4 regions of the Vibrio astriarenae genome follow, and region 3 is predicted to be linked to each of the others. Evidence: predicted binding sites of a transcription regulator. Region 3 holds the regulator's gene; each other region holds the start of a gene.
What was found. Region 3 encodes PurR, which represses purine synthesis genes. Its sites were predicted from a motif close to TNANGNAAACGTTTNCNTNA; they were not measured.

Region 1 (7,690 bases), on a different replicon from region 3:
AAGAGCAAGAACTAGCGGCTTGGCTAGCCCTTTCATTGACCCCAAGGTTGCGGGCAAAAACGTTTGAAAAGATAGTCAGTCTTGATGCGCCAAAACAGTGGCTATCAAGGTCAGTTTCTGAGTTGCAGTCCGTGGGCTTTACTGCGGCGCAGATAGATTATTTAAAACACCACAGCGAAGCGAAAGTAAACGCTTTGCTGCAGTGGAAAGCGTCGAATGACCATCACAATATTGTGACGCAGCAAGATGAGGCCTATCCGCCACTACTCAAACAGGTTTCAAATCCACCGAGAGTATTGTTTGTTAGTGGCCGTCTGTCCGCTTTGTCGACAACACAGATTGCCATGGTAGGCAGTCGACACGCAACGATTGATGGGTTGAATCTGGCGAGGCAATTCGCCAAGCAGTTGGCAGAGAACCAATTGACCATTACCAGTGGTTTAGCATTAGGTATCGACGGCTATGCCCATCAAGGCGCGCTTGATGCTGGAGGCTGCACTGTTGCCGCTCTTGGGTCTGGGTTGGATTGCCTCTATCCAGCGAAACATCGTGCGCTCGCAGAGCAAATTGTCTCAACGGGTGCACTCGTCTCAGAATTTCCCCCCGACACGCCTCCAAAAAGAGAGAACTTTCCTCGTCGCAACCGTATTATTAGTGGCCTATCTACCGGAGTATTAGTGGTTGAAGCGGCGGAAAAAAGTGGCTCTTTGATCACTGCTCGATATGCGGCAGAGCAAGGTAGAGATGTCTTCGCCATACCTGGCTCTATTCATCTTCCTACCTATAGGGGTAACAACCAACTGATAAAAAACGGTGCCTGCTTGGTGCAAACGGTGGATGACATTTTGTGTGAAATTGACACTCTAGTGCGTTGGACTCAGCAAGCGGTGGCGCCATCGTTGCTTGATCCACATGAAAACTTGCCCGCAGATACACAACAAGAATTGCCATTTCCTGAACTGTTCGCTAACGTAGGATTAGAACCGACGCCTATTGATATTTTGGTGAGTCGGACCCATATACCAATACAAGAATTAATGAATCAACTTCTTGAGCTCGAGCTGCTTGGTGTGGTGACTTCCGTCCCCGGTGGTTACGTTCGTTTAGGGGGAGGCAAACGATGATGATGGACATTTTGATGTACTTGTTCGAAACCTATGTCCATAGTGATGCAGAGTTGCAAGTCGACCAGGACGAACTGGAAGATGAGCTACTCAGAGCGGGTTTTCAAGATAAAGACATCTATAAAGCGCTGCAATGGTTAGAAGAACTCGCCTTGCTGCAACAAACGGATGAACACGCGGCTATTGCCTCAGGTGATATACGTTCGACTCGCATTTATACCAATAAAGAAGCCGATCGCTTGAACCTAGAGTGTCGAGGCTTTTTACTGTTTCTAGAGCAAGTTGGTGTCATGAAACCAGACATACGCGAGATGGTGATCGATCGCGTTATGGGTCTAGAAACCAATGAGTTTGAACTGGAAGACTTGAAGTGGATTGTCTTGATGGTTCTGTTTAATGTTCCAGGGAATGAGAACGCTTATACGCTAATGGAAGAGCTTTTGTATTCAAAAGAGCAGGGTATTCTCCACTAGTCATTTGTTATGAGCAGTAAAATCGACAGCCAATTATTCTCCGCCCACGAACATGCACTAGAGCATGAGGCGTGCCCCAAATGCCAAGAGAGCGGTCGCTCAGGTGAGCTTGAGCTGCGTAATGGTAAGCACGGTGCGTTCTTGGGCTGCAATCAGTATCCTCAATGTGACTATATTCGCCCGCTACACCAAAATGATGGGCATATAGTGAAACATTTAGGGGTGGCATGCCCTAAATGCGAACATGAGTTGGTGCTGCGTCAAGGCCGTTACGGGATGTTTATTGGTTGTAGTGATTTTCCTAACTGCCACCATATAGAATCCCTCACAGCGCCGCAGGATGAGCAAGAGCCAGAGCAGATTGCTTGCCCTGAATGCCACAAAGGGCATTTAGTTGAGCGTAAGACCCGCCATGGTAAATCTTTTCATGCTTGTGATGCCTACCCGAAATGTCGCTTTGCTGTGAATTTTACGCCGGTGGCAGGTCGTTGTGAAAAGTGTGGTTTTAGTTTGCTGGTGGAAAAGAAACGTGCAGCTGGCAACGTTCTGTTGTGCGCTGATAAAAAGTGTCAGCATCAGCAATAAGTGCAGATTTAGTTGCTAAAAAAAGGAGCCATTGGCTCCTTTTTGTGTTTTCTCGATACTGCTATTAGTGCTGAGCGGCAAACGCATGCACTGCAGGGTAAGCCTCTTTATCCAGCTCTCTCGCCAGTGCGACTAACTTAGTCACGAGCTCTTCATTGCTGTCGGCACAAACATTAATATGACCCATTTTGCGGCCAGGGCGCTTGTCTTTGCCGTACCAGTGAATATGACAGCCTTCCATTGCAAATAGAGAGGTTGGTAGGGAGTCTTCACCAAGGATGTTAATCATCGACGTTTTGCGAATCAGTTTGGTGCTGCCAAGTGGCAGGCCGCACACTGCGCGAAGATGATTTTCAAATTGGCAAGTTACAGCACCTTGTTGAGTCCAGTGACCTGAGTTGTGTACACGTGGTGCGATCTCATTCACCAGCAGTTGTCCATCGACATCAAAAAACTCGAGTGCCAGAACACCAACGTAATCTAGACTATTCGCAACGGCAGTGAACATCGCTTTTGCCTGCTCTTGTAGTCCGGCATCTTCGATTGCTGTCGACAGAGAGAGAACACCATCGGTGTGGACGTTTTCAGCCAGTGGGTAGACCTCCACTTGTCCATCTTTGCCGCGAGCGCCAACAAGAGAGACTTCACGGTTGAAGGGAACAAACTCTTCAGCGACGATTGCTTGAGTGCTGGTCGCAGCAATGCACGCTTCCATCTCTGCCCAGATTGCTTCTACTTGGTCTGCAGATTTCAAACGCCATTGACCTTTACCATCGTAACCACCAAGCGCACTTTTCAGTACCATTGGCATGCCAACGTGTTCAATCGCTTTGGTGAAGTCTTCGCGACTGCTAATGACCGCGTATTTGGCATTTTTTACGCCGGCGTTATCTAACAGTGCTTTCTCTATGCGGCGATCACCGCCTGCTTTAATTGCATCGGTGGTCGGTAGGAACTTGCCACTCTGTTCGCAGACATCAAGAATATGATGTGGAATATGCTCAAACTCTGCAGTGATCACATCCGCTTGCTCAATCGCATTTTCTAAGCCATGGCCTAGTACAGCTTGAGTTAGAGGGTGAACGATGTTTTCACTACCGACATCGAATGCACTGATATTGATATTGAGTGGCGCACCTGCAAGCGACATCATGCGTGCAAGTTGGCCAGCTCCGAGTACAAGCACTTGCATTGATTAATCCTCAGCAGGGTTTGGGTTTGCCAGAACAGTTTCAGTCTGCTCAGTGCGGAATGCTTCCACTTTTGCCATCACTTCTTCGTCATGCGTACCGATGATTTGAGCCGCAAGAATGCCGGCATTTGCCGCGCCTGCTTCACCAATCGCCAAAGTACCAACAGCGATACCTTTTGGCATTTGCACGATAGACAGTAGAGAGTCCATGCCTTTAAGAGCACGAGACTGAACAGGAACACCTAGCACAGGAACGCTAGTAAATGCTGCTGCCATACCTGGAAGGTGCGCCGCACCGCCAGCACCAGCGATGATAACTTTGATACCACGCTCCTTAGCACTGTTCGCGTAGTCAGCCAGTAGTTGAGGAGTACGGTGAGCTGAAACCACTTTGGTTTCGTAAGGTACGCCAAACTGATCCAGCATCTCTGCTGCTAATTTCATTGTTGGCCAGTCTGATTTTGAACCCATGATGATGCCGACTTTCATCTCTTGCTCCTAAATAATCACAAAGTGAGGTGGTAAAGTAGAATTTGAGCGCATTATACGAGTATTTACGCCTCAAGCAAACGTTTGCGTGGGGCGTTTGGCAAGAATAGTATTTGCACTCTTTTGTCAGTCATTGCAAAGTCTCTATTCTAGTGTGCAATATCGAAAAAGGGAGTCACGACGTGGATAATTTAACATTGGCGATCGAAGCCTTGCAGCAGGGAGAGGTCATCGCTTATCCAACCGAGGGAGTGTTTGGTGTTGGTTGTGATCCAGATAATGCAGAAGCGATTCAAAAACTACTTAATGTAAAGCAGCGCCCAGTAGAGAAGGGCTTAATACTGATTGCGGCTGAGTTTTCGCAATTGCAGGACTATATCGAACTGTCACAGCTTACCGATCAGCAGCTAGATGCGATGAAAGCGAGTTGGCCTGGACCAGTTACCTGGGTTGTGCCTGCAAGTAATAAAGTAACAGACTGGGTATCTGGACAATTTGACTCTGTTGCTGTGCGTGTTACTGATCATCCGTTGGTGCAAGAGCTTTGTCTCGCATTTGGCAAACCGATCACCTCGACGAGTGCCAATTTGACAGGGCAGCCTGCTTGTAAGACCTATGATCAAGTTAAAGAACAGTTGGGAGATACCGGTGTGACTTTGGTAAAAGGTGAAACTGGAGGTCGAGATAACCCAAGTGAGATTCGCGACGTCAAGACCGGGCAGGTTTTCCGTCAAGGATAAGGTTCAACAGTAAAGTAAAAGAGATCAACCCAAGTAAGGAAAGATTGGTGGTAGATAAAGAAGCGGTAAAGAAGTTCTTGTTGTCATTGCAAGACGAGATATGTCGCCAGCTTGAGCAAGCGGATGGTGCTGGGCAGTTTGTTGAAGATGCATGGACACGAGAGCAAGACCATCGCTTAGGCGGTGGGGGACGCAGCCGTGTGATGAAAAGCGGGGCTGTGTTTGAGCAAGGTGGCGTCAATTTCTCACATGTCACCGGTGGTGAGATGCCTGCCTCAGCGACAGCGCATCGCCCTGAGCTTGCTGGACGTAAGTTTGAGGCCATGGGGGTGTCTTTAGTGATGCATCCGCATAATCCATTTGTTCCTACTTCCCACGCAAATGTGCGCTTCTTTATTGCAGAGAAAGAGGGAGAAGCTCCAATCTGGTGGTTTGGCGGTGGTTTTGACCTTACTCCTTTTTACCCTTTTGATGATGATTGCACCCATTGGCATCAGACCGCTAAGTCTTTGTGTGATCCTTTTGGCGACAAGGTGTATGCCGATCACAAGCGATGGTGTGATGAGTACTTCTATTTACCACATAGAGAAGAGACTCGTGGTGTGGGGGGCTTGTTCTTTGATGACTTAAATCAATGGGGTTTTGATAAAAGCTTTGCTTATATGCAAGCCGTCGGAAATGGATACTGCCAAGCCTACTTACCTATTGTTGAGCGCCGTAAATCGGTTCCTTATTCAGAGCAGCAACGAGAATTCCAGCTTTATCGTCGTGGTCGATATGTAGAGTTTAATCTCGTTTATGATAGGGGGACGCTGTTTGGCCTGCAAAGTGGGGGGCGAACTGAATCTATTTTGATGTCGATGCCTCCGCTTGCTCGTTGGGAGTACGCGTATCAGCCACAGCCTGGATCAGCGGAAGAGCGCTTAACAACCCAATATTTGAAAGCCCAAGAGTGGCTAGCACAATAAATTAAGGACTAGAGATGACACCGTTAGTAGATCGCTACCTTGTGTTCGGTAACCCAATAAAGCAGAGCAAGTCACCATTTATCCATACTCTGTTCGCGCGTCAAACCAATCAGTCAATGGAGTACACGATGGCTGAACCTGAGGTCGATGGTTTTCAGCAAGCTGTCGACGCCTTCTTTGCTGAGGGAGGGAAAGGATGCAACGTAACCATGCCTTTTAAGCTGGATGCGTTTCAATACGCGAGTACACTCACGGAAAGAGCTACGCTTGCAGGCGCGGTAAACACGCTTAAACGTCTCGATGATGGCCAAGTGATCGGTGACAACACAGATGGTGCTGGGTTAGTTCAAGACCTACTTAATGCACAAGTGGTATTGGAAGGCGCTCGTATTTTGGTGATTGGGGCTGGTGGTGCATGCCGTGGGGTATTAAAACCTTTACTGGACCAAAAACCGTCGGAACTCATCATAACCAACCGTACTTTTGCAAAGGCTCAAGAGCTTGCTCAGATATTCACTGAGTACGGTAAGATCATCGCAATACCCGCTAACGAATTGGAGGGTGGCTTTGATGTGGTGATCAACTCAACAGCGTCGAGTATGAGTGGTGACCTACCAGGTGTTCCTAGTACTATTTTCACCTCCAGTACGACAGCGTATGACATGGCATATAAGTCGCACGTTACCAGCTTCAACCAGTGGGCAAAAGAGCATGGTGCGAGCAAAACGCTGGATGGGCTTGGCATGTTGGTAGGTCAGGCTGCGGAAAGCTTTATGGTATGGCGCGGGTTAATGCCAGGAACCAAGCAAGTACTCAGAGAATTAAGAAAGAACTTAGAGGGCTTATAGTGAATCAATCAATCCTATTTCCTGACATTCAAACGTGGGATGAAGAGAAGCAATGTGTTTTGTTTCCCGCACAGCAGGGGGGGGCACTGATTGAATGTGCAATCTCTAAAGCTAGATTAGAGATGCTTTCTCAACAGACTTGCGAAACAGAGAAGCAAGCATTAGCACTTTTTTGTCAGTTTCGGTTCGACATTGAAGAGTTAGTAGAGGAAGAGATAGAGGAAGAGAACTTCGACCCACAGGGGAGAGTCGCATTATAGTGGTTGTTCGCTCTCTTCTATATATAGACGTAATAAATGTGTGGTGATGTCAGTCGTCACCACACGCCTATAGATTAATGACATGCTCTAAATAGTCATTTTTGTTCTGCACATAGTTATCAGCAGAACGTTGCAAAAAAGCCGATTCTTTTTCAGTCAGCCTTCGAGCTTGCTTTACAGGGCTACCAACGTACAGAAAGCCAGATTCTAGAACCTTTCCTGGAGGCACCAAGGCTCCAGCACCGATCATTACGTCGGATTCGATAATGGCGCCATCCAAGAGAATTGCCCCCATACCAACTAAAACTCGATCTTTTATCTCACAGCCGTGGAGCATCACCTTGTGACCCACAGTTACATCGTTGCCAATGATAAGCGGGTAACCGTTCGGGTTATCTTGATTCTTATGAGTCACGTGCAACACTGAGCCATCTTGGATGTTTGTGCGGTTTCCAATGTGGATATGGTTTACATCGCCACGAGCGGCCACAAATGGCCAGATACTCGCATCATCTCCTAACACAATATCGCCAACTAAAACGGATGTTTCGTCTATATAGACGCGTTCGCCAACTTTTGGGCTTAATCCTTTGTAACTACGTAAAGACGCCATAAAACTACTCTTTTGCTAATAAATAGGGGGAAATAATAGAGAAGAATAGTAAAAATAGCCTGTTTTGAGCAAAAAAACAGCTAACGGCAAGAAAATATAAAAAAACCCAAAAAAGGGCTTGCCAACTGATCGGCAATCTCTATAATGCCACCTCGCTGACACGGGAGAGGCCGAAAGGAATCAAACGAAGTCAGTAAGTGCAAAACGTTTCAAGCGAATCGCTTGAAAAAAGATTTAAAAAAGTGGTTGACACGAAAACTTAAATCGCTAAAATGCACGTCCGCTTTGAGGGAAAGCCTGAAAGCAACGCTCTTTAACAATATAAACCTATCAATCTGTGTGGGCACTCGTTGATGATAATCCAAAATGAAGCTTAGGCTTCAACTTAGATTTCAATG
Region 2 (7,690 bases), on a different replicon from region 3:
ACGACTTCGTGTTTTCTCGTTATGTTGAAGCGGTAGGCAGCGCGGGTGATGTCCTGTTTGGTCTGTCAACATCAGGTAATTCAGGCAATATTCTAAAAGCCATTGAAGCGGCTAAAGCCAAAGGTATGAAGACCATAGCTTTGACTGGCAAAGATGGTGGCAAAATGGCGGGTACGGCAGATATTGAAATTCGAGTGCCGCATTTCGGCTACGCTGACCGTATTCAAGAAGTGCATATCAAGATTATCCACATAGTCATTCAGTTGATCGAAAAAGAGATGGAAGCTTAACGGCTTCTTGTCTGGATAGAGTGATTGGCAACGGTTTAAGGAAAGGAGTGTGTTAAACCATGTGTGAACTGCTTGGTATGAGCGCAAATGTGCCAACAGATATCTGTTTTAGTTTTACTGGCTTGATGCAAAGAGGGGGCAATACAGGGCCTCATCGTGATGGCTGGGGTATCACATTTTATGAAGGCAAGGGCTTTCGTAACTTCAAAGATCCCAACCCAAGCAGTGAGTCAAAAATTGCGGAATTAGTACAAAACTACCCAATCAAAAGTTGCGCAGTCGTCAGTCATATCCGACAAGCAAACCGTGGTGGTGTGAGTTTGGAAAATACCCACCCATTTACCCGTGAGCTATGGGGACGCTATTGGACCTTTGCACATAATGGCCAATTAAGTGACTTTCAAGGACTAGAAACCGGTCGTCATCGCCCTGTCGGTCAAACCGACAGTGAGCGCTCTTTTTGCTGGTTGTTGAATAAAATGGAACAGCAATATCCGGAGCCTCCTCAGGATATGGTCGGCGTGTTTCGATTCATTGCTCAGTGTTGTGATGAGTTAAAAGCGCTCGGTGTCTTCAACATGCTGCTTTCTGATGGTGAGTATGTAATGACGTATTGCACCAACCACCTCTATTGGATCACGCGGCGTGCTCCGTTTGGTAAGGCAACGTTAATTGACGAAGATGTGACGATTAATTTTCAAGAAGAGACGACACCGAAAGATGTAGTTTCGGTGATTGCAACCCAACCTTTGACGGACAATGAGCAGTGGCATCGCATGAAGCCAGGTGAGTATGGTATTTTGCACTTTGGAGAGTTAATTGATGGTAATGCACATCAATTACAAGATGTGCCTTTTGCTGCACCAAAGCCAGGTAATCAAGCGCCAACAGAGCCACTGGAGTAACTCTAAGTAGCGAGTGCTCAAACGTTATAAGCATTAAAAAAGGTAGTGAGCGATCACTACCTTTTTTGTTTTCGATGAGGCAACAGAGTTTGGTTATTCTGGAGCGTGACCGTGAATACCCAACTGTTTACCATCTAAGAAGGCTTTACCTTGACGCATCTCTAAACGCTCTTCAACAAACCACTTCGCTACCATTGGGTAGATTTTGTGCTCTTGAGTTTGAACGCGCTCAGTCAACGACTCAACGTTATCTTCTTCGAAGATGGGCACTTTTGCCTGTAAGATCACTGGCCCACCATCCAATTGTTCAGTCACAAAGTGAACGCTAGTACCGTGCTCTTCGTCACCGGCGTGAATAGCCCGTTGGTAGGTATTCAAGCCAGGATATTTAGGTAATAGAGATGGATGAATATTGATCATGCGGCCTAGATAGTGACGAACGAACTCGCCACTCAAAATGCGCATGTAACCAGCCAGAATAATTAAGTCAGGTTGGTACTCATCCATTTGACGCATCAGTTCTTTATCAAATGCATCACGAGTGTCAAAAGCGTCCGGGTCGAGAAAGTTTGCCGCCGCACCTGCTTTTTCCGCTCGTTCTAGGGCATAAGCTGTTGCTTTGTTTGAAAATACTGCAGTAACTTTGCCATTATCAATGTTGGTTTCACAAGCATCAATAATTGCCTGTAAGTTAGAACCATTCCCTGAAACTAAAACAACAATACTTTTCATGCCTAGTTAATCTCTACCTGCTCTTCGCCTTCTTGAGCAGTTGCGATCTCACCAATAACCCAAGCGTTTTCGCCTTCCGCTTTTAGTAGCTCAACAGCCGCTTCAGCCTGGTCTTTAGGTAGAGCAATCACAAGGCCAACACCACAGTTGAATGTGCGGTACATTTCGTGAGTGTCAACGTTGCCTTTTTCTTGTAGCCATTTGAAGATAACTGGCCATTCCCAGCTATTACCATCAACCACCGCTTTTGTGCCTTCAGGAAGCACGCGAGGGATGTTCTCCCAGAAACCACCACCTGTGATGTGCGAGATCGCGTGAATATTATGCTTCTCAATCATCTTAAGTGCTGATTTGATGTAAATCTTAGTTGGCTCTAGAAGGTGTTCGCCGATAGTGCGGCCTTCTAGCATCTCGCCTTTGTCAGCGCCAGAAACTTCTAGAATCTTACGTACTAGAGAGTAGCCGTTTGAGTGAGGACCGCTTGAGCCTACAGCGATCAGTGCGTCGCCAGCGGCTACTTTAGTACCATCGATAACATCAGCTTTTTCTACCACGCCAACACAGAAGCCAGCAACATCGTAGTCATCGCCTTCATACATGCCTGGCATTTCAGCGGTTTCACCACCGATAAGAGCACAGCCTGCTTGGATACAGCCATCAGCGATACCAGATACTACGTCTGCAGCGGTATCAACATCCAGTTTGCCCGTCGCGTAGTAATCTAGGAAGAATAGTGGCTCTGCACCTTGTACGATCAGGTCGTTTACACACATTGCTACCAAGTCGATACCAATCGTGTCGTGCTTGTTTAGGTCTAGAGCTAGACGAAGTTTTGTACCTACGCCATCTGTACCAGAAACCAAAACAGGCTCTTTGTATTTAGTCGGAAGCTCACAAAGAGCACCAAAGCCGCCAATACCGCCCATTACTTCAGGGCGACGAGTGCGTTTTACTGCACCTTTAATACGATCAACTAATGCGTTACCCGCATCGATGTCTACACCAGCGTCTTTGTAGCTAAGAGATGTGTTATTACCACTCACGGAGAAATCCTCGGTAGTTAGTTGGATGTGAAAACGGCGCTATTCTAACAGTGCTTAAACCTAAAGAGCAAACGTTTGCGCAAAGTTTTTTCTGTGTCATTTATCCTCACATTTTGTCTCGATTCTAAAGCGTTGAAAGGAATGTTTACCGCAAGTAAAGAAAAGGTGAGAAAATGATGAAGGTGAGTAGGGCTAGATATCTGCTGATGTCGCCTCTTTCAAGAGTGATTGATTGAGGGTATAGGGTGTTCACTAAAGTGCAAAATGCTTGATCTGACTCTATCTTTGCTGGGGAGTTAGAAAGTTCAGTGCGAGCTTTGCCCTGCACATTTATTGTGAATAGGAGTATAATCTTCTCGTTTACTGAACTAAGTCGGAGAAGAAAATGAAAGTTGTTGAAGTGAAACACCCACTTGTTAAGCACAAAATTGGATTGATGCGCGAGGGTGATATCAGCACAAAGCGTTTTCGTGAGTTGGCAACAGAAGTAGGTAGCCTACTAACGTATGAAGCAACGGCAGACTTTGAAACTGAAAAAGTGACCATTGATGGCTGGAATGGCCCAGTAGAAGTGGATCAGATCAAGGGTAAGAAAGTGACGGTAGTGCCAATTCTACGTGCCGGCCTTGGTATGATGGATGGTGTTCTCGAGCATATGCCAAGTGCTCGTATCAGTGTGGTGGGTATCTACCGCGATGAAGAGACACTAGAGCCTGTACCATACTTCAACAAGCTTGCTTCTAACATCGATGAGCGCATCGCACTGGTTGTTGACCCAATGCTTGCGACGGGCGGCTCAATGATCGCAACGATCGACCTATTGAAAGAGAAAGGCTGCCAGCATATTAAAGTCTTGGTTTTAGTTGCTGCTCCAGAGGGGATTGATGCGCTAGAGAAAGCACACCCAGATGTAGAGCTATATACAGCTGCTATTGATGAGAAGCTAAACGACAAAGGTTACATTGTCCCTGGTCTTGGTGACGCAGGTGATAAGATCTTCGGTACAAAGTAAGCCGAAATTTGAAACATATAAGAAGGGGGAAGCATCTGCTTCCCCCTTTTGTTATCTGAACTTAAGTTTATCTTTTTAGGCTTAACGTGCCCGGTTTACGTGGCTTATGATTGCTCGTAGAAGCCTCGGAACTTTTTGGCTTGTAGTACGTTTTCCCTTTGCTTGGTGATTCTTTACGCTCATTTCGGTTGTCATCTGAACGGCGCGAGTCGTTGATTCTGCGTGAGTCAATTTGCTTGCCACGGCCTTTTTTAGAGTTGGGTGCATGACGGAACTCTTCAGCGTTACGCCCTTTAAAGGTGCGCTGCTTTTGGTTACGGCGTGCTGTCGACTCTTGATTCTCCTCGCGGCTATCAAAAAGTTTAGCATCAGTCGCTTTGCGAATACGTCGACCACTACCATCCACTTTCGATGCTTCTTCTGTGCTAGATGATGCTTCACACATCGCAAGAATTTGCGCGACTTCTTGGTCCGTCATATAGCGCCACTGACCATTAGGGATACCGTCCAGGCTAATGTTCATAATGCGCACGCGACGGAGTTTAAAGACCTCGTAGCCAAGCGCTTCACACATACGACGAATTTGACGGTTCAACCCCTGAGTTAGCACGATACGGAACGAGAACTTGGTCTCTTTGGTGACTTTACAAGGCAGGGTAACGGTATCAAGAATAGGCACGCCTTTAGACATGTTATCGATAAACGCTTGAGTGATCGGTTTATCGACACGCACCACGTACTCTTTCTCATGGTTATTACCTGCACGAAGGATCTTGTTTACGATGTCACCATCGTTGGTGAGAAAGATCAAGCCATCAGAGGGCTTATCAAGGCGACCAATTGGGAAAATACGCTGGTTTAAACCAACAAAATCGACGATGTTGCCTGGAATATCGCGCTCGGTTGTACAGGTAATACCGGTAGGCTTGTTCAGGGCGATATAGATAGGGCGCTGCTTGCTGCTAACAGGCTTACCATCGATACAGACATCATCACTTGGCATGACTTTTGTGCCCATTTCCGGCTTATTGCCATTGATGGTCACGCGACCTTGTTCAATGAGCTTGTCAGCTTCACGTCGCGAGCAAAAGCCCGTTTCACTGATGTATTTGTTTAAACGCTTAGCGTTATCTTGTGACATGTTACGTCTCCTAACGTTTCCCAACGGCGGTTGATGTTAAGTTAAATGAAGCGCAGTTCATTTAGCTGCGTATACCTGACGGGTATAAAAATAGGCAGCGATTCTAGCACTAGTATCAGGCTTATCCTAACCGTTTTTGATGGCGCTCTCGGTTCTCGATTTTTTTATCTGAACTTTTACGCAACAAAACATAAACCGCGCCGGTGCCACCATGAAAACGTTGGGCGCTATGAACGCACTGCACATCTTTGATTTGTGTCAGCCAGTGGGCGACAAAACTCTTGGTGAGAGCGGGTGGATTTGAGCGCTCGCCTTTGCCGTGTACGATAACCACAGTGCGAATGTCCATGCGAATGCACTGTTTGAGAAACTTCACGACTTCGTCACGACTCTCTTTGAGTGTTCTACGGTGAAGATCCAAACGCGCTTGGACGGGATACTTACCTAAACGAAGCTTTTTATACACACCTTCTTGCACGCCATCTCGCTTAAACTCGATCATATCGTCTGGTTTGAGCATGGGGGCATGATCAATCGAGAGGTATTCAGGGTCTTTTTCTGTGAGCCAGACTGCCGCTTCACGCTTCGCCAGTTGTGACTCGGTCACTTCTAAGCTCTTTTTCAGTTCAGCAGTATCATTGTGCAGAGGTTTTACATCGCCCATCATCTGTTGGAAGAGGGCTAGATCATCATCGTGACTCATGGCTGATAATCCGGATTGGTTGTAGATGAGAAAATTATACGTGATGCGAGGGAGAAAGATAATAAAAACCGGATTAGATACAAGATCTAATCCGGTGCTAAGCAGCGTTCATAAGAACATGCGCTAAGCGACTTAGTGAGGAGATTCGTCGTTCAAAACCTTATAGATGAAGAAACCGCCGTAAAAGATCATCAGGCCGAGTGCAGCGAGGATAACTCACATTGAAGAGAGTCCAATCGCGTTGTCAAACAGCAAGTCAAGCCAGAAGTTCATCTGTTTCTTCCTCTAAGTAGCGAAGACGAGGTTAAGTTATCGGGTATGAGTCTATGTGGTCATGATCTAGATCAAGTGTTAACTTTTTGTGTTTTTTTCGGTTGTTGCAATGCGGCTCGAATCACGTTTTGTCTGTTTTATAATCACTTGAACGAAAGTTGAAGAAAAATTGTAAAATAATCCCCACTAGGGGTTGCGGAGATAATTTTTCGCGGTATTATACGCGTCCATTCGGTGAATAGCGCAGCTTGGTAGCGCATCTGGTTTGGGACCAGAGGGTCGGGGGTTCGAATCCCTCTTCACCGACCACGTTTAGAAAAGCTCGCTTTTACAGCGGGCTTTTTGCGTTTAAGAACAGATAAAGTGCGAATGAGTCGGGGGCTGGAGCGCCAGTCCGATCGAATCCCTCTTCACCGATCATTTTTAGAAAAGCTCACTTTTATAGTGAGCTTTTTGCGTTTCAGATATCTAGAAAAGAAGAGTTAGAATACCAAACAAGTAAAACTGCGCTGAACTCAATCTTCAACGCACTGAATCAAAACTCACATCCAACCTTCGCACTCTGCGAAATCTGCGTGATTTTAAACCCGCGCTCTTTAAGTAACTCGCGCACATTTCCTTTTCCAACGAGGTGCAGGCTACCGACAACCACAAAATAATCCCCATCTTCGATTACTGAAGTTTGCCCCTCTAGCGGCGTTTTTTGGTCAAGTATGTTTGCCCATGCTTGGTTGCGATTATCGATGAAGGCTTTTTCTAGCTCTGGCGACATTTCTGAAAACTCAGCAAATTGGATGAGATTAGACTCATCGCCCGCGCTCCATGTGTCAATTAGACAGCGAGTGATGTTTGGTGTTTGGTTAAACTCGTCCATGAAGGTGGTGAGCATTTCTAAGCCATGATCAGGTTGAGTGGCGATTAAGTCGATTTGAAACTGGAGTGATTCAAAACCGTAGATGGTCGTTTGCTGCTGTGTTGCTTGCTGGAGAAAGTGAACATCAACGCCTTTCTCTGGCGTGTAGCCCAGTCTTTGTAATTGATTCATTTGCAGACTCATTGCCCCCATCCAAGGTGGAAAATTCACGACGTCTGGCAATTGCATTCCACTTAGGCGAGCGATACGCCCCAATCGCTCGAGCTGCTCTTCATTAAGCGAATCTTGAATGGTGGTCTGTGTTGCTGGATACGCAATGCGTTCATGCTGCAGCGTGTTAGCCTCAACAATCAAAGCATCGGCGATGGATAGCTTTTCAGTGAGGTAGCTCGGCATTGGATACATTGAATCATCACCGACGTGAACCGAACCTACAAGGGTATAGGACACACCCTCTTTTTCTGCAACCCAAGAGAGAGGCTCAGCTTGTGAAATGCAAGAGACAAGTAGAAGAAGCAAGCTGAGAAGCTTTGAGTAAGACATAAAAGTAAACCTTAATGAGCGTTGTATGCACATAGTGTAATTCTTTCAAAGACGAGATGGGAAAATTCGTCACAGCAAAATTGTCAAAATCGCTTCACCCAGATAAGTATTGACGGTTTTTCTTGTGATCGCTTTCAAGGTTCTTTCGGTCGATTTCGTATGACTCGCAAAAGG
Region 3 (7,690 bases):
GATAAAGTTCTCAATCGCCATCGTATCCATCACTTGACCACCAAAGCGCTCTGCCACCACACCGGTACGAATACCTTTACGCGCTGCGTAAATCGCTGCAGATGAACCTGAAGGGCCACCGCCTACAACCAGTACATCGAACGGTTCTTTTTCACTGATTTTCTGTGCTTGTTTTTTTGCCGCACCCGTATCCACTTTGTTCAAGATTTCAGCCAGAGACATACGGCCTTGTCCAAATAGCTCACCATTAATGAACACGCTTGGTACTGCCATGATGTCACGCTGTTTCACTTCATCTTGGAAAGCAGCGCCATCAATCATGGTTGCGTTAATCAGTGGATTGATTGCTGACATCATGTTGAATGCCTGAACCACTTCTGGACAGTTCTGGCAAGACAGAGAAATAAAGATCTCAACATTAAGTGGCTTATCTAGCTGCTTGATTTGCTCGATCACTTCCGCTTCAAGCTTGATTGGGTGGCCACCACTATGCAGTAGTGCTAGCACCAGTGAAGTGAACTCATGTCCCATTGGAAGACCAGCGAAACCAATCGCAGTGCCTTTTTCTGCATTGACTACCTGCATAACTGGCTTGCGGTCACTGGCTTGATCGTCGCGTTTCACAATGATCTTATCCGTCAATGAAGCGATGTTTTGCGCCAAACCATCGAGTTTGTTGGCGGTTTCGCTCTCGTCGAGGCTTAGGACAAGCTCTACGTTTGTTTTTAAGTTTTCTAAGTACGCTTTAAGCTGCTGCTTCATTGCTTGATCTAACATGGGGATACCTGCTAACTGTCAATCTTCACTACTGAACTAATTGCATCAGTAAGAATAAAAAAGGAAATGTATAAAAAGGGGTTATCTTATGATGCTTTATATTTGGGAGTGCACACCCCGCCCTTTAGGAGCAAGAAGCGGAGCATGCAAACTGGGTTCTAATCAGAGTTGATTAGATTTTACCTACTAGATCTAGAGAAGGAGCCAGTGTCTCTTCGCCTTCTTTCCACTTAGCTGGGCAAACTTCACCTGGGTTGTTTGCTACGTATTGAGCCGCTTTTACCTTGCGAAGTAGGTCTTCTGCATCACGACCGATACCTTCCGCTGTGATTTCCATCGCTTGGATAGTACCTTCTGGGTCGATTAGGAACGTTGCACGGTCTGCTAGGCCTTGACCTTCACGCATCACGTTGAAGTTGTTTGTGATAGTGCCTGTTTGGTCGCCTACCATGAAGTACTCGATAGTGCCGATTTTTTCAGAAGTATCGTGCCATGCTTTGTGAGAGAAGTGAGTATCTGTTGACACTGAGTAAACTTCTACACCGCGTGATTGAAGCTCTGCGTATTTCTCTTGAAGGTCAACTAGCTCAGTTGGACATACGAAAGTAAAGTCAGCTGGGTAGAAGAAGAATACTGCCCATTTACCTAGAACGTCCTGCTCTGTAATTTCTACGAAGTCGCCGTTTTTGAATGCTGTCGCGTTGAATGGTTTGATTGTAGTGTTGATCATGACTTTGTCTCTCTTTATTTGATTGTTTGACACTTCGCTGTGTCGTTGAGGTAATAATGCCTCTGAGAGAGAAATTTTAGAAATTGTCTGTTTCTATCAAATCAATAGAAGTTTCCTATCGTTCACAATAGGCGATACCTATCAGCCATCATCGACAGAACCTATTAGGTCTGGTTCACAAAAAAGGGCCTCTTTCGAGACCCTATCTGAATGCACTTACAAAGCACTAACGCATCAATCGCCGGCAAACATATAGCCTTCACCATGAACCGTGACAAAGATTTGCGGGTTCTTCGGGTCAAACTCCATCTTCGCACGCATGCGTCGAATCAATACATCAATAGTGCGATCGTTTGGCGCATCAACACGGTGACTAATCATGCTCAGTATGCGGTCACGACTTAACACCTGACGCGGATGTGAAGAGAGTGCAACTAACAATTCGTATTCTGCTTTCGTTAGTTTTACCGGTTCACCGTCACGACTTAGGGCACGACGCTGGATGTCGAAGGTCCATTCGCCAAAGCGAACAAGGTTTGTATCCTCTTCAACCTCCTCTTCTTGGGGCTGAAGTTGTCCTGTTAGAGAGATACGCCAAAGCAGGTTCTTTACTCGAACCAAAAGTTCGCGTAGCTCAAAGGGTTTAGTGACATAATCGTCTGCGCCCATTTCAAGGCCAACAATCTTATCAATGCTATCGGTACGTCCTGTTACCAAAATAATTCCGATGTTTGATTGACCACGAAGTTCTCGCGTCAACATCAAGCCATCTTCTCCTGGCAAGTTAATGTCTAGCATGACCAAATCAACATCATTGCTTTGCAGACACTCTCGCATTTCAGACCCAGAACTCGCTTCACTTACTGTGTAGCCTTCATTTTGAAAATAGCCAACCAGTTTGCTGCGGGTTACTAGATCATCTTCAACAACTAGAACGTGATAGCTCATGTTATTCTCTTTACTCGGAAATTACTCAGTCCCATTCATAATTAGACATATTTACATTCTATTCAACCTGAAGATGCACTTTATTCGAGTTTTCTTGATGAATCACAATTACTCAGTTTTAAAGATTTTACGCCCTGACACTCACAAATACGCAAGCAAGTGCACAACAATCACTCGTTCAAATATATCCGCTTGGATCCTAGACATAATTTCCCACAAACCATCACTTTCATTCACACAAGCCAATAACACTATTCATATTTTCCCTTTATACTCCACCTATCAACTAGATAGCGCTCTCAATACAGCCTTTCTATACTTATGACTTATCCATTTATGATTTGGAGCTTCTCGTGATTGAAGAGATCAAAGCGTTTAATGAAAAACGTGCAGAGATTTATTGGTGGCTGTCGAGCCTATTTGCAAGCGAACTTGATGAGCAAGGTCTAGAGCAATATCAAAGCCCGGAGATCCGCGCATTTATCTCCGGCCTTGGAGAAAATGTTCAATTAGCTAAACCGGTTGAAAAGCTCGTTGATGCACTGAATAGACTACAAGTACGTGAAGATGCCCAACTTGAGCTTTCTGCGGACTTCTGTGAGCTGTTTCTAAAGTCAGACAAAGAAGGCGCTCTTCCCTACGCGTCAATCTACCTTGATAAATCAGGTACTCTTAACGGCAAACCCGCTGAAGAGATGAATGAAGTCCTTGCCAAGCACAATATTCAAGTCACAAAAGGCATGAATGAACCGGCAGACCATATCGCGATTGAGCTCGATTTTCTGGGCAACTTGATCATTCGCTCTAACGAGCTAGAGCAAGAAGCATATATCAATCAAGCACTTGTCGAGCAAGCTAACTTTATTAAACAGCATATTCTCAGCTGGACTCCCCAATTCCATGCACTTTGTCAGAAAAAAGATGACTTTGGCTTCTATTCTGCGGTTAGTGGCCTGTTAGTGGCATTTCTTGAGCTAGACTGTTTATATTTACTGGATGAGCAGTCTTAGATCAAAACGATTAGGATTGCGTCGCAAACGATAGCAGTCTAAAATACTCGGATGTTTTTAAACCGCTTTCAACAAAGCGGTTTTTTATTTGGTTTTTTCCTACAAAAGACTACCGCAACACGGCTCATACTAGGTTTTAGTCACCGCTTGAGCAACGTGCGGTACATAAAAATACGAATCAAGGACCACAACTATGGCCACGATAAAAGATGTTGCGCGTCTTGCCGGTGTCTCAACAACGACTGTCTCGCACGTTATCAACAAAACGCGCTTTGTTGCTGAAACAACTCAAGAAAAAGTAATGAAGGCAGTAAAAGAGCTAAACTATGCACCCAGTGCGGTTGCCCGCAGCCTTAAATGCAACACCACACGCACGATTGGTATGCTCGTTACCCAATCTACCAACCTTTTCTTCTCAGAAGTCATCGATGGTGTTGAGAGCTACTGTTACCGTCAAGGTTACACGCTAATTTTGTGTAACACTGGTGGTATATACGAAAAGCAGCGTGATTACATCCGTATGCTTGCAGAAAAGCGTGTTGACGGCATTTTGGTGATGTGTTCAGACTTAACCGAAGAGCTAAGTGAAATGCTGGACGGCCACCCAGATATTCCTAAAGTAATCATGGACTGGGGCCCAGAGACTTCACAAGCAGATAAGATTATCGACAACTCAGAAGAAGGTGGCTACCTAGCGACGAAATATCTGATCGAAAAAGGTCACGATAAGATTGCCTGTCTAAGTGGTCACTTCGAAAAAGCGGCGTGTAAAGAGCGTATTAACGGCTTCCGCCGCGCGATGAATGAAGCAAAACTTGATGTCGTCGAAGACTGGATCTTGGAAGGTAACTTCGAGTGTGATACTGCTGTATTAGCCGCAGACAAAATTGTTGCCATGGATGAGAAGCCTACCGCTGTCTTCTGTTTCAACGATACTATGGCACTCGGGCTTATGAGCCGCCTGCAAGAAAATGGCATCCGAATTCCAGAAGACATGTCAATCATCGGCTATGACAATATCGAACTTGCCGAATACTTTTCACCACCACTAACGACGGTTCACCAACCGAAACGCCGTGTGGGTAAAAATGCCTTTGAGATCTTACTAGAGCGCATCAAAGACAAAGAGCATGAAAAGCGTGTGTTCGAAATGCATCCAGAAATTGTTGAACGTTTAACCGTACGCGACCTCAACAAGTAAGATACTGATTTCATAAGAAAACTATTAACCCTGGCACTATGCATACGCATGCAAAATGTTAGGGTTATTTTTTTGAATCAACATCACATTATCACCTTTCAAGATGTGATACCTATTCCGCTTTTCTTTATGCTCTTTTGAGAGCCACGCACAGGGCAAACCATTTGAAAAGATGGGACGCAAAGCTTCCGGCCTTAATCAGAATTTTATTCATAACTATGATATTATTCAGGAAAGGTAGCGGGGTTGCCGATGGTAAAATACACGAGCATAACCTTTCCATGACAAAGGGCATGCTGTTTTTTGCTATTCTCTCGGGCCTGAATTTGGTGGCGTGAAATTTCTACACCGAGAATACAAAGCATGGATAAACCAATTTTAAAAGACTCGATGCGCTTATTCGAGCAACTTGGCACTGTCAAGTCACGATCAATGTTTGGTGGCTTTGGCATATTCGTCAATGACACAATGTTTGCATTGGTCGTGAAGAACAAGCTACACGTTCGTAAGTGTGCTGACCTAGAAACTGCGATCTCTCAACACGAACTCGAGCCTTATGTTTATGAGAAGCGGGGCTTTCCTGTCGTCACTAAATACTTCCAGCTACCTGATTCGTGGGTCAATGAGCCTGCGCGCCTTCTATCGGTAGCAACTACCGCTCTCAAAGCGGCTGTTGCTGATAAAGTGAAGCAAGAAACAACGAAGCCTCAACGTTTAAAAGATCTCCCTAACCTTCGTCTTGCAACAGAGAGAATGCTAAAAAAAGCTGGAATCGAGACTGTGACTCAACTAGAAGAAGCGGGAGCGGTGAGAGCTTATCAAGCGATACAAGAGTCGCACACAACACCGGTTAGCCTTGAGCTACTCTATTCACTGGAAGGGGCGATTCGCGGCACACACTGGACTGTGATCCCCCAACCTCAACGTGAAGATCTCGCTAGCCAGATTAATTAAGCTCCACAAACCTTCAAACACCAAAGTCAGCACTATTTGCTGGCTTTGTTCGTTTTGATTGAAAGAAAAATACCTCCTATCCTGTCTGTATACTCACCTGAATCATTAGCTTAAATTGGCGACAGGAGTCTGCACGATGAGCAAGTTTTTAAATCCAAAAGTAATTATTGGTATCGTTTTGGTTACCACCATCATCATTTTAGCCACTCAGTTTGGGCAGTACTTAACGTTAGAAAACGCCAAAGTCCAGCAAGCGGCGCTAAGAGATTACATTGATCAAAACTTCATCACCGCTGCAACAATCTACTTCTTTGCCTATGTAGGCATCACGGCATTCTCAGTACCGGGGGCAGCCGTCGTTACTCTTCTTGGCGCCGCTCTATTCGGTTTCTGGACCAGTTTAGTCTTAGTCTCTTTCGCTAGTACCATTGGTGCTACTCTGGCCTTTTTAAGTAGTCGATTCCTCTTCAGAGATTGGGTACAGGGTAAGTTTGGCGATAAGCTCAGTGTCATTAATCAGGGCGTCGAAAAAGATGGTGCGTTGTACCTAATATCACTACGTTTAATTCCAGTTTTTCCTTTCTTCTTGATTAACTTACTCATGGGATTGACACCCATTTCAATTGGTCGTTTCTACCTATTTAGCCAATTGGGTATGCTACCGGGAACAGCGGTCTACCTCAATGCGGGTACCCAACTTGCGCAAATAGACTCACTATCAGGTATCGTCTCCCCTTCTGTGCTTGTCTCATTTGCTTTACTGGGTCTATTCCCTGTCATTATGAAATGGGTGATGAACTTACTTGAGCGAAAACGCAATATCCCTGCCAGTAAATAAAGGAAGATAGATGAAAATCTATTTTGCTAAACATCCCACGGAAGCCCATATTGTTGCTCAAATGCTCCAGCAACAAGGTTTTCAATGTGAGGTGCGTGGAGATACGTTGTTTAGTTTACAGGGAGAATTGCCCTTCAATGAGGAGACGTTTCCTCACGTGTGGCTATTTGATAACGCGCTAGCCCCTCAAGCACAGGCTCACATTAAAGAATACCTACAGCAAAAAGCGAGTTTAAAAGAGTGGCAGTGTCATGAGTGTCACGAACTCAATGAGGGGCAGTTCGGAGCGTGTTGGCAGTGTGGAGCTGCCGCTCCACATCAAGGCTAGGCTAAAGAGTGGCGCTGAATAAAGCCGATAGAGTGTGTATTAAACTCATCTGGCTTTTCTACGTTGCAAACATGTCCACAGTCTTCAATTTCAAGTAGCTCGCTCTTATCATGGCGGGCCACCATCTCTTTTACTGGTTTGATAAACATGTAGTCGCGATCACCCATCAAATAAAGCGTTGGGATCGGCAGTTCTCTATCGCGGAAGTAGTGCATTAAAGGATTCACATCAGCAGCCAGTTTAAACCACCGTTTGAACTCTTTTTGGCAAAGCTTGTTCGCCTCGCGAATGAAAAGGTGTCGTGATTCTCTCTGGTTACGCTGTGGCATCACGATATAAGCGAAAAGGCTGTACAACCACATATAAGGCACGAAGTTTTTCGACCAGTCCCCAACCTTTACTAACACCTGTGAACGCGCGTTTAAACGCGTTACCGCTCCACCTAGCACCATGCTCCTTACGCGTTGGGTTTCTAACTCTGCCAGCGTGCGAACAATAATGGTTCCTAAAGACATCCCAACAAAATGTGCAGAGGAGATCTTTAAGTGATCGAGCACTTTCACCACATCTTTGGTGACCTCTTTAAAGGTATAGGTATGGCTGATAATGTCTTTTATGAATTGATTCGACTTTCCATGTCCACGAAGGTCAACGAGCAGCAAATTAAAATGCTCTCGATACGACTTGATCTGCTTAAACCAAATCGAAGAGCTACCGCCTGCTCCATGTACAAAGACCACCCACTCTTTGCTGGTCGGGTGTAAAAAGGTCTTATGGAAAAGCAAACTATCTGACATAACTATTAATAAAGAGTTTCTAATGGTGACAGTTTAGCATACCTAATAAAACTAAACTGCATTGGGATTTGTAAGCAATGGTTGCCCTAAACTAAAAAAAGGGTCAA
Region 4 (7,690 bases), on a different replicon from region 3:
TGATAGCGCCGTTGATGCATGAGTTTTTAATGACTTACCCTCATGTGGATCTCGATCTCGTTTTATCGAACCAGAAGCAAGACCTCGTCGAGGAGGGGTTTGACCTTGCCATTCGCTTGGGACGCTTGGATGATTCAAGCATGATGGCTCGAAAGCTCCGCGACAGGCATATGTTTGTGTGTGCCAGCCCAGACTATATTCAACAATATGGCGAACCGTACTCTTTGTCTGAGTTGAAACACCATAACTGCTTGCAAGGCTCGACCCAATATTGGCGATTTGACGATCGAGGAAATGAGCGTCTAATACAAATTAAAGGGCGAATGCAGTGTAATAGTGGCTATGCTTTGCTCAACGCGGCTCTAAAAGGATTAGGCATTGTTCAACTTCCTGATTATTATGTGCAGCCTTATTTAGCCTCGGGTGAGTTAGTCGAGGCGCTGACTGATTATCGAGGCAACAAAGAAGGGATTTGGGCGCTTTATCCCCAAAATCGTATGCTCACTTCAAAAGTGCGTACTTTGATAGACTATTTAGCGGCAAAAGTGAGTCGAGATAACCATGAATATTGATCAAGTGACCCCAATTTTTGATGAACAAGACAAACTGTTCATGCAAAAGGCAATGGAGCTGGCAGCTCAAGCTGAAGCGCTCGGTGAAGTACCTGTAGGGGCCGTGTTGGTCAAGGATGGAGAGATTATTGCTCAAGGCTACAATCGTTCGATTATTGACAACGATGCAACCGCACATGCTGAAATTCAGACGCTGCGCCAAGCTGGAAAGTTGCTTGATAACTATCGTCTTCTTGATACCACACTATATGTCACTTTAGAGCCTTGTCCAATGTGCGCAGGGGCTTTGTTACACAGTCGTGTTAAGCGAGTAGTGTTTGGTGCCAGTGACTTAAAAGCCGGTGCTGCAGGTACGGTTCTTAACTTATTCAAAAGTGATGCGGCTTTTCACTATGCACAAGTTGAAGGCGGGCTCATGGTGGACGAGTGTCGTGAGCAACTGCAAGCGTTTTTTAAGCGACGCCGTAAAGAGATCAAGGCACAAAAAGAAGCAAAACGTCTTCAAGAGCAGAATAAACAAGGGTAAGAATAAAATAAGAGAGGGGAGGGTAGTTGCCCGAGCTTCTTTGTACCCGAGCAACGGCTTTGCTATCTAGCCCAACTCAACTTGATAAAAGTTGTACGTAAGTGTTATTACGTCGAATCAGTTTCTTTTTATTGTTCGCTAGGACACGCTTGCGGCGGTTAGCGGAAACTGTTTTGTTGAGGCGTTGAGATAGTCTTCTGCGTCTGAGCATACAAACCTCCATACTCAACTGCCATTGAATAATGGCAAACGACTATCTTAGGCAATTAGGGTAATAACTCAAGAAAAATCGTTGCCGATATTCGTATTTTTATTTCGTTGCTGCCTCAGAGTCATCAGCGCTTGATTGTTCTGCTGCTGAGCTATTTGGTTGCGCACCTGAAATGCTTCCTTCTGCGCCTGATATCGTACTTAGTGCTGCTGAAGTCACCGGCTCAATCACAGTGAACTCTTTGCTCTCGTCGCTTTCCAGTTCCGGGTGTTGTTCAACATGCCCGATAATGCTCTGGTAATAACGACGGATATTCTCAACATACTTCTGTGCTTCATCACCGCGTGCGTAGCCATAGCGTGTTTGGCTATAGTATTTCTTCTGACGCAGTAGCGGCAGGCGCTCTTTGACATCCGCCCACGCATCAGGGTTTCCACCTTGCGCTCTGGTAAGTCGGCGCGCATCCATCATATGACCGTACCCAACATTATAAGAGGCTAGAGCAAACCAGATCTTTTCGTGCTCAGTCACACTGTCAGGAATGCGCGCAACCATGCGACGCAAATATTCGGCGCCACCACGGATGGACTGTTCCGGGTCAAGTCGGTCAGAAACTCCGACACTTTTTGCTGTGGGCAGTGTTAGCATCATCATGCCACGAACGCCCGTTGGCGATTTTGCGTGTGGCTTCCAGTGAGACTCTTGGTACGCAAGCGCTGCGACCAAGCGCCAATCAAACTCGCCAGAGTACTTCTGAAATAGTGGTGCCCATTTGGGTAGAGTATTGTCCAGCGCTCGAATAAAGGCGCGAGTGTCCACATAGTCAAAACTACCAATGTGGCCGATATACTTCTCTTCAAGTTTGTCTAGGTAACCGCTTTGCTTGCGTTTACCAAAAAATTCAATCGTTAGTGCGTAGAGACTTTCATCGTCTGAACGTCTCAATAACCATGAAACGGGTTGGTCTTCAGTAAGCTCAAAAGCAATCGCTAGTTCAGGATAGATACGTTGTGAGAGGGACAGTTCTACCGAATCCGCGACAGTAAATTGAATCTCACCGGTGGAGACCGCTTTAAGTAGTTGATTTACATCAGAATCAAGGTCAATCCAGAACTGGAAGCTTGGGTTAAGCTGCTTGATGCTGCTCAGACTGCGATTAAACTCGGCGTTATCGGCGATAGTGAGAGTGCTCTCTACATCACTCTCAGCCACCAGTTGCGGCAAGCGATCCACCAGTTGCCCAAGGTTACGTGGACGCCAGGTGCCTGTTTTGTAAACCACCTGTTGGCTGACATAGTAGTAAGCGGGGCCCGCGCGGTAAGGGGTGTTTTTTGCGCTTGCCTGAGTCAATCCTCCCGCAATAATGTCGATTTCGCCATTTTGTAATGCTGGGTAGAGGTTAGAGATGCGGTAAGCAGGTCGCATTTCGAGGCGAACGCCAAGCTCATCGGCGAATTCTCGAGCGAGTTCGTAGTCAAGCCCGGCAGGGCCATCAGGGCCAATGTAGTAAGAGAGTTGGTTGTTTAGTGTGCCGACGCGCAAGACGCCACGATCTTTAATCTCTTGAAGTTCGCTTTCCGGCGTAGAGTCGTACTGACAGCCACCAAGCAGCGCCAAACAGGATAGGGCAAGAACAAGAAAAGCTCGAGATTTTATCAACATGCAACCAACATCAGGATCGTTATTATTTGTTTAGGGTCTCTTTATATCAGCTCTTGAACCATGAGCAAAGTGTTACCCTTTTGAGCGAATTATTGGGTCTATCAAATTTAAACAGAGTGAAATGAAAAAAAATGACGCAAACGGTTGCGTTTGGTGTTACATCACAAAACCAATTGCTATATAATGCGCACGCAAAAGGGAGATGAAATTGACATAGGTTCGACACTTTGACTTTAAGTGTTTGAATTTAGGCTAATTTTATCTTAATACATTGCATAAGAGACCTAAGCACATGAGAATTTTGCGTGGTTCCCCAGCTCTTTCTGAGTTTCGTGTAAACAAACTATTGGAACTTTGTCGTGAACAAGGCCTACCTGTAACAGGTATCTACGCCGAGTTCATGCACTTTGCAGACCTGACAGCAGACCTAGATGATCAAGAAGTTGAGAAACTAGAGAAGTTGCTGACTTACGGTCCGACAATTGAAGAGCATGCACCAGAAGGTCTTCTGCTTCTAGTGACTCCTCGTCCGGGTACGATCTCACCTTGGTCATCAAAATCAACAGATATCGCAAACAACTGTGGTCTAGAAAAAGTGAAACGTCTAGAGCGCGGCACGGCATATTACGTTGAGTCATCTGCAGACCTTTCTGAAGAGCAAGTTCAAGCTGTTAAAGCATTGATCCATGACCGCATGATGGAAGCGGTTTTCACTGAAATGGAACAAGCTGCCGCGCTATTCACTGTGGCTGAACCAGCACCTGTGGCTCACGTTGATATTCTTGCTGGCGGTCGCGCAGCACTAGAAGAAGCGAACGTAACTTTAGGTTTAGCACTGGCTGAAGATGAAATTGACTACCTAGTAGAAAACTTCACTAAGCTAGGTCGTAACCCGAACGACATCGAACTAATGATGTTTGCTCAAGCAAACTCAGAGCACTGTCGTCACAAAATCTTTAACGCAGACTGGACGATCGACGGCGTTGATCAAGAGAAGTCTCTGTTCAAGATGATCAAGAACACATTTGAAACGACACCTGATCACGTTCTATCTGCATACAAAGATAACGCAGCAGTAATGACGGGTTCAAAAGTAGGTCGCTTCTTCCCTGATCCTGAGACTCGTCAATACAACTACCACAACGAAGATGCGCACATCCTAATGAAGGTTGAGACGCACAACCACCCAACGGCAATCTCGCCGTGGCCTGGTGCTTCAACTGGTTCGGGCGGTGAAATCCGTGATGAAGGCGCAACAGGTATCGGTGGCAAGCCGAAGGCAGGTCTTGTTGGTTTCACCACTTCTAACCTACGTATTCCTGGTTTTGAGCAACCATGGGAAACAGATTTTGGTAAGCCAGGTCGCATCGTAAACGCACTTGATATCATGCTAGAGGGTCCTCTAGGTGGTGCGGCATTCAACAACGAATTTGGTCGTCCAAACCTATTAGGTTACTTCCGTACGTACGAAGAGAAAGTGACTTCTCACGCGGGTGAAGAGATTCGTGGTTACCACAAGCCAATCATGATTGCTGGTGGTATGGGTAACATTCGTGATGAGCACGTTCAGAAGAAAGAGATCCCAGTGGGTGCGAAGCTTATCGTACTTGGTGGTCCTGCAATGAACATCGGCCTTGGCGGTGGTGCAGCGTCTTCAATGGCGTCAGGTCAGTCTGCTGAAGATCTTGATTTTGCTTCTGTACAGCGTGAAAACCCAGAGATGGAGCGTCGTTGTCAGGAAGTGATCGACCGTTGTTGGCAGCTTGGTGAGAGCAACCCAATCGCGTTTATCCACGATGTGGGCGCAGGCGGTATCTCAAATGCACTACCAGAGCTGTGTGATGATGGCGAACGTGGTGGTTTATTCCAGCTACGCGACGTACCGAATGACGAACTAAGCATGAGCCCACTTGAGATCTGGTGTAACGAATCTCAAGAGCGTTACGTAATGGCAGTAGCACCAGAGAATATGGAAGTATTCGATGCAATCTGTAAGCGTGAACGTGCGCCTTACGCGGTTGTGGGTGTCGCTACTGAAGAGCGTCATCTAACACTAGAAGATTCTCACTTCGACAACACGCCAATCGATATGCCAATGGATATCTTACTTGGTAAAACGCCGAAGATGCACCGTGATGCGAAAACGCTAAAAGTCGATAGCCCAGCGATTGCTCGTGATGGTATCGAAATCAACGAAGCGGTTGATCGTGTTCTACGTCTTCCAACAGTGGCAGAGAAAACATTCCTGATCACTATCGGTGACCGCACGGTAACGGGCCTTGTGGCGCGTGACCAAATGGTCGGTCCATGGCAGGTGCCTGTAGCAAACTGTGCGGTAACCGCAGCAAGCTACGACTCTTACCACGGTGAAGCGATGTCTATGGGTGAGCGCACTCCAGTGGCACTTCTCGACTTTGGTGCTTCAGCACGCCTTGCGGTAGGTGAGTCTCTAACGAACATTGCAGCAACTGATATCGGTGACATCAAGCGCATCAAACTGTCAGCTAACTGGATGTCTCCAGCGGGTCACCCAGGTGAAGACGCAGGTCTTTACGAGGCGGTGAAAGCGGTAGGTGAAGAGCTATGTCCAGCGCTAGGTCTTACTATCCCGGTAGGTAAAGACTCAATGTCGATGAAGACTAAGTGGGAAGATAATGGTGAGAGCAAAGAGGTGACATCACCACTTTCATTGGTTATCACAGCATTTGGTCGTGTTGAAGATGTTCGTAAGACAGTAACGCCTCAGCTGCGCACTGACAAAGGTGAGACTTCACTGGTTCTTGTTGACCTTGGTAACGGTAAGAACCGTCTAGGCGCGACAGCACTAGCTCAGGTTTACAAGCAACTCGGTGATAAGCCAGCGGACGTTGATAACGCAGAGCAGCTAAAAGGCTTCTTTGACGCGATGCAAACACTGGTTCGTGATGACAAGCTTGTGGCTTACCACGATAAAGGTGACGGCGGTCTATTTGTGACACTAGCAGAGATGGCATTTGCTGGTCACTGTGGTGTTAAAGCTGATATCGCGAACCTAAGCGATGACGTCCTAGCAACGCTATTCAACGAAGAACTAGGCGCGGTTGTTCAGGTTAAGAACGACGATCTAGAAGCGGTGAAGGCAGTACTCGCCGAGAACGGCCTAGCAGCATGTTCACATGTTATTGGTTCAGTGGAAACGACAGACAACTTTGTGATCACTGCAGGTGAGACAGTTATCGTTGAGCGCTCTCGTACAGAACTACGTACTATCTGGGCTGAAACAACGCATAAAATGCAAGGTCTACGTGACAACCCAGCGTGTGCTGACCAAGAGTTTGAAGCGAAGAAAGACAACTCTGACCCAGGTCTGAACGTTAATCTAAGCTTTGATATCAATGAAGATGTAGCAGCGCCATACATCGCGAAAGGCGCTAAGCCTAAGATGGCAATTCTACGTGAGCAGGGGGTTAACTCTCACGTTGAAATGGCAGCCGCATTTGACCGTGCTGGCTTTGAAGCAACAGACATCCACATGAGCGATATCCTAACAGGTCAAGCCGCATTGGATGAGTACCACGGCCTTGTTGCTTGTGGCGGCTTCTCTTACGGTGACGTACTAGGCGCTGGTGAAGGTTGGGCGAAGTCTGTCCTATTTAACGCACAGGCTCGTGAGCAGTTCCAAACATTCTTCAACCGTGACAACACCTTCTCTCTTGGTGTATGTAACGGCTGTCAGATGTTGTCGAACCTAAAAGAGCTGATCCCAGGTGCAGACCTATGGCCTCGTTTCGTTCGTAACGAATCTGAGCGTTTTGAAGCACGCTTCAGCCTAGTCGAAGTTCAGAAGTCTGACTCTGTGTTCTTTGACGGTATGGAAGGCTCTCGCATGCCTATCGCTGTGTCTCACGGTGAAGGTCGCGTAGAAGTACGTGATGCTGACCACCTAGCGGCGATTGAAGCATCAGGTACGGTTGCCGTTCGTTACGTGGACAACCACGGCAACTCAACGCAGCAGTACCCGAACAACCCGAACGGTTCGCCAAACGCTATCACGGGTCTAACGACTCAAGATGGTCGTGTGACTATCATGATGCCTCACCCAGAGCGCGTTTTCCGTACGGTAGCGAACTCTTGGGCTCCAGATTCATGGGGTGAAAACGGCGCTTGGATGCGTATGTTCCAGAACGCACGTAAGAACATCGGCTAATTTCCGACAACTCTTGCATGTAGTAGAACGCCAGTCACTTGACTGGCGTTTTTGTTATCAGGAATGCATATAATTGACAATTCCCTAACAGAGTTTGGGTAGCGCATCAGTATGATTCGCGCCAATTTCTAGATAGCAGTGAGTAATAAAGAAATGAATAATAAAATCATAAAAATAGGTGCGGTAGCTGGCGTCGTGTTAGCTTTATCTGGTTGTGTTGGTAGCAATGCGGTAACCGGTAAACTTATGGAGTTCAACGTCAAGGCGGTAGATAACCGCTACGCTCGTGGTGGCTTGAACATGCTATTGGCTCCCGTTTACGGTATTACGGTTGCGGCTGACTACATTGTGTTTAATTCACTAGAGTTCTGGACGGGTAAGAACCCAATCAACGGCAATCCACATATCTTTGATACAAAAACAGACACTTACATTGAAGTAAACCACCAACTTGATCCTTCTCTGAGAGAAGCGCCAGTGCCGCCAATCACTCAGATGCGCTCGATTGAAAAGGGACAGATGCAGCAAATTGA

Region 1: the regulator PurR is predicted to act here: its motif matches at 3,936-3,955, upstream of purE (5-(carboxyamino)imidazole ribonucleotide mutase).
Region 2: the regulator PurR is predicted to act here: its motif matches at 3,034-3,053, upstream of purM (phosphoribosylformylglycinamidine cyclo-ligase).
Region 4: the regulator PurR is predicted to act here: its motif matches at 3,104-3,123, upstream of purL (phosphoribosylformylglycinamidine synthase).

The regions. Positions count from the first base shown of each region.
Region 1 covers NZ_CP047475.1:78,183-85,872, forward strand. The annotation lists gene dprA (DNA-processing protein DprA) at 1-1,124, shown strand, start outside; gene GT360_RS00415 (DUF494 family protein) at 1,121-1,597, shown strand; gene GT360_RS00420 (DNA topoisomerase family protein) at 1,607-2,182, shown strand; gene GT360_RS00425 (5-(carboxyamino)imidazole ribonucleotide synthase) at 2,247-3,374, opposite strand; gene purE (5-(carboxyamino)imidazole ribonucleotide mutase) at 3,378-3,863, opposite strand; gene tsaC (L-threonylcarbamoyladenylate synthase type 1 TsaC) at 4,046-4,603, shown strand; gene hemF (oxygen-dependent coproporphyrinogen oxidase) at 4,651-5,571, shown strand; gene aroE (shikimate dehydrogenase) at 5,586-6,419, shown strand; gene GT360_RS00450 (DUF1488 family protein) at 6,419-6,679, shown strand; gene GT360_RS00455 (gamma carbonic anhydrase family protein) at 6,747-7,292, opposite strand.
Region 2 covers NZ_CP047475.1:2,275,434-2,283,123, reverse strand. The annotation lists gene lpcA (D-sedoheptulose 7-phosphate isomerase) at 1-290, shown strand, start outside; gene GT360_RS10740 (class II glutamine amidotransferase) at 350-1,195, shown strand; gene purN (phosphoribosylglycinamide formyltransferase) at 1,289-1,927, opposite strand; gene purM (phosphoribosylformylglycinamidine cyclo-ligase) at 1,930-2,970, opposite strand; gene upp (uracil phosphoribosyltransferase) at 3,356-3,982, shown strand; gene rluF (23S rRNA pseudouridine(2604) synthase RluF) at 4,050-5,123, opposite strand; gene smrA (DNA endonuclease SmrA) at 5,245-5,826, opposite strand; partial or broken gene GT360_RS10710 (DUF3149 domain-containing protein) at 5,959-6,099, opposite strand; tRNA gene GT360_RS10705 (tRNA-Pro) at 6,332-6,408, shown strand; gene GT360_RS10700 (TraB/GumN family protein) at 6,635-7,516, opposite strand.
Region 3 covers NZ_CP047476.1:25,551-33,240, reverse strand. The annotation lists gene ahpF (alkyl hydroperoxide reductase subunit F) at 1-777, opposite strand, end outside; gene ahpC (alkyl hydroperoxide reductase subunit C) at 950-1,507, opposite strand; gene torR (two-component system response regulator TorR) at 1,742-2,455, opposite strand; gene torD (molecular chaperone TorD) at 2,812-3,465, shown strand; gene purR (HTH-type transcriptional repressor PurR) at 3,659-4,666, shown strand; cyclic di-GMP riboswitch class I at 4,811-4,920, shown strand; gene GT360_RS14660 (TfoX/Sxy family DNA transformation protein) at 5,030-5,620, shown strand; gene GT360_RS14655 (TVP38/TMEM64 family protein) at 5,757-6,458, shown strand; gene GT360_RS14650 (putative signal transducing protein) at 6,469-6,786, shown strand; gene GT360_RS14645 (alpha/beta fold hydrolase) at 6,783-7,583, opposite strand.
Region 4 covers NZ_CP047475.1:740,451-748,140, forward strand. The annotation lists gene GT360_RS03610 (LysR family transcriptional regulator) at 1-572, shown strand, start outside; gene tadA (tRNA adenosine(34) deaminase TadA) at 562-1,098, shown strand; gene mltF (membrane-bound lytic murein transglycosylase MltF) at 1,409-2,971, opposite strand; gene purL (phosphoribosylformylglycinamidine synthase) at 3,264-7,157, shown strand; gene GT360_RS03630 (DUF3332 domain-containing protein) at 7,311-7,690, shown strand, end outside.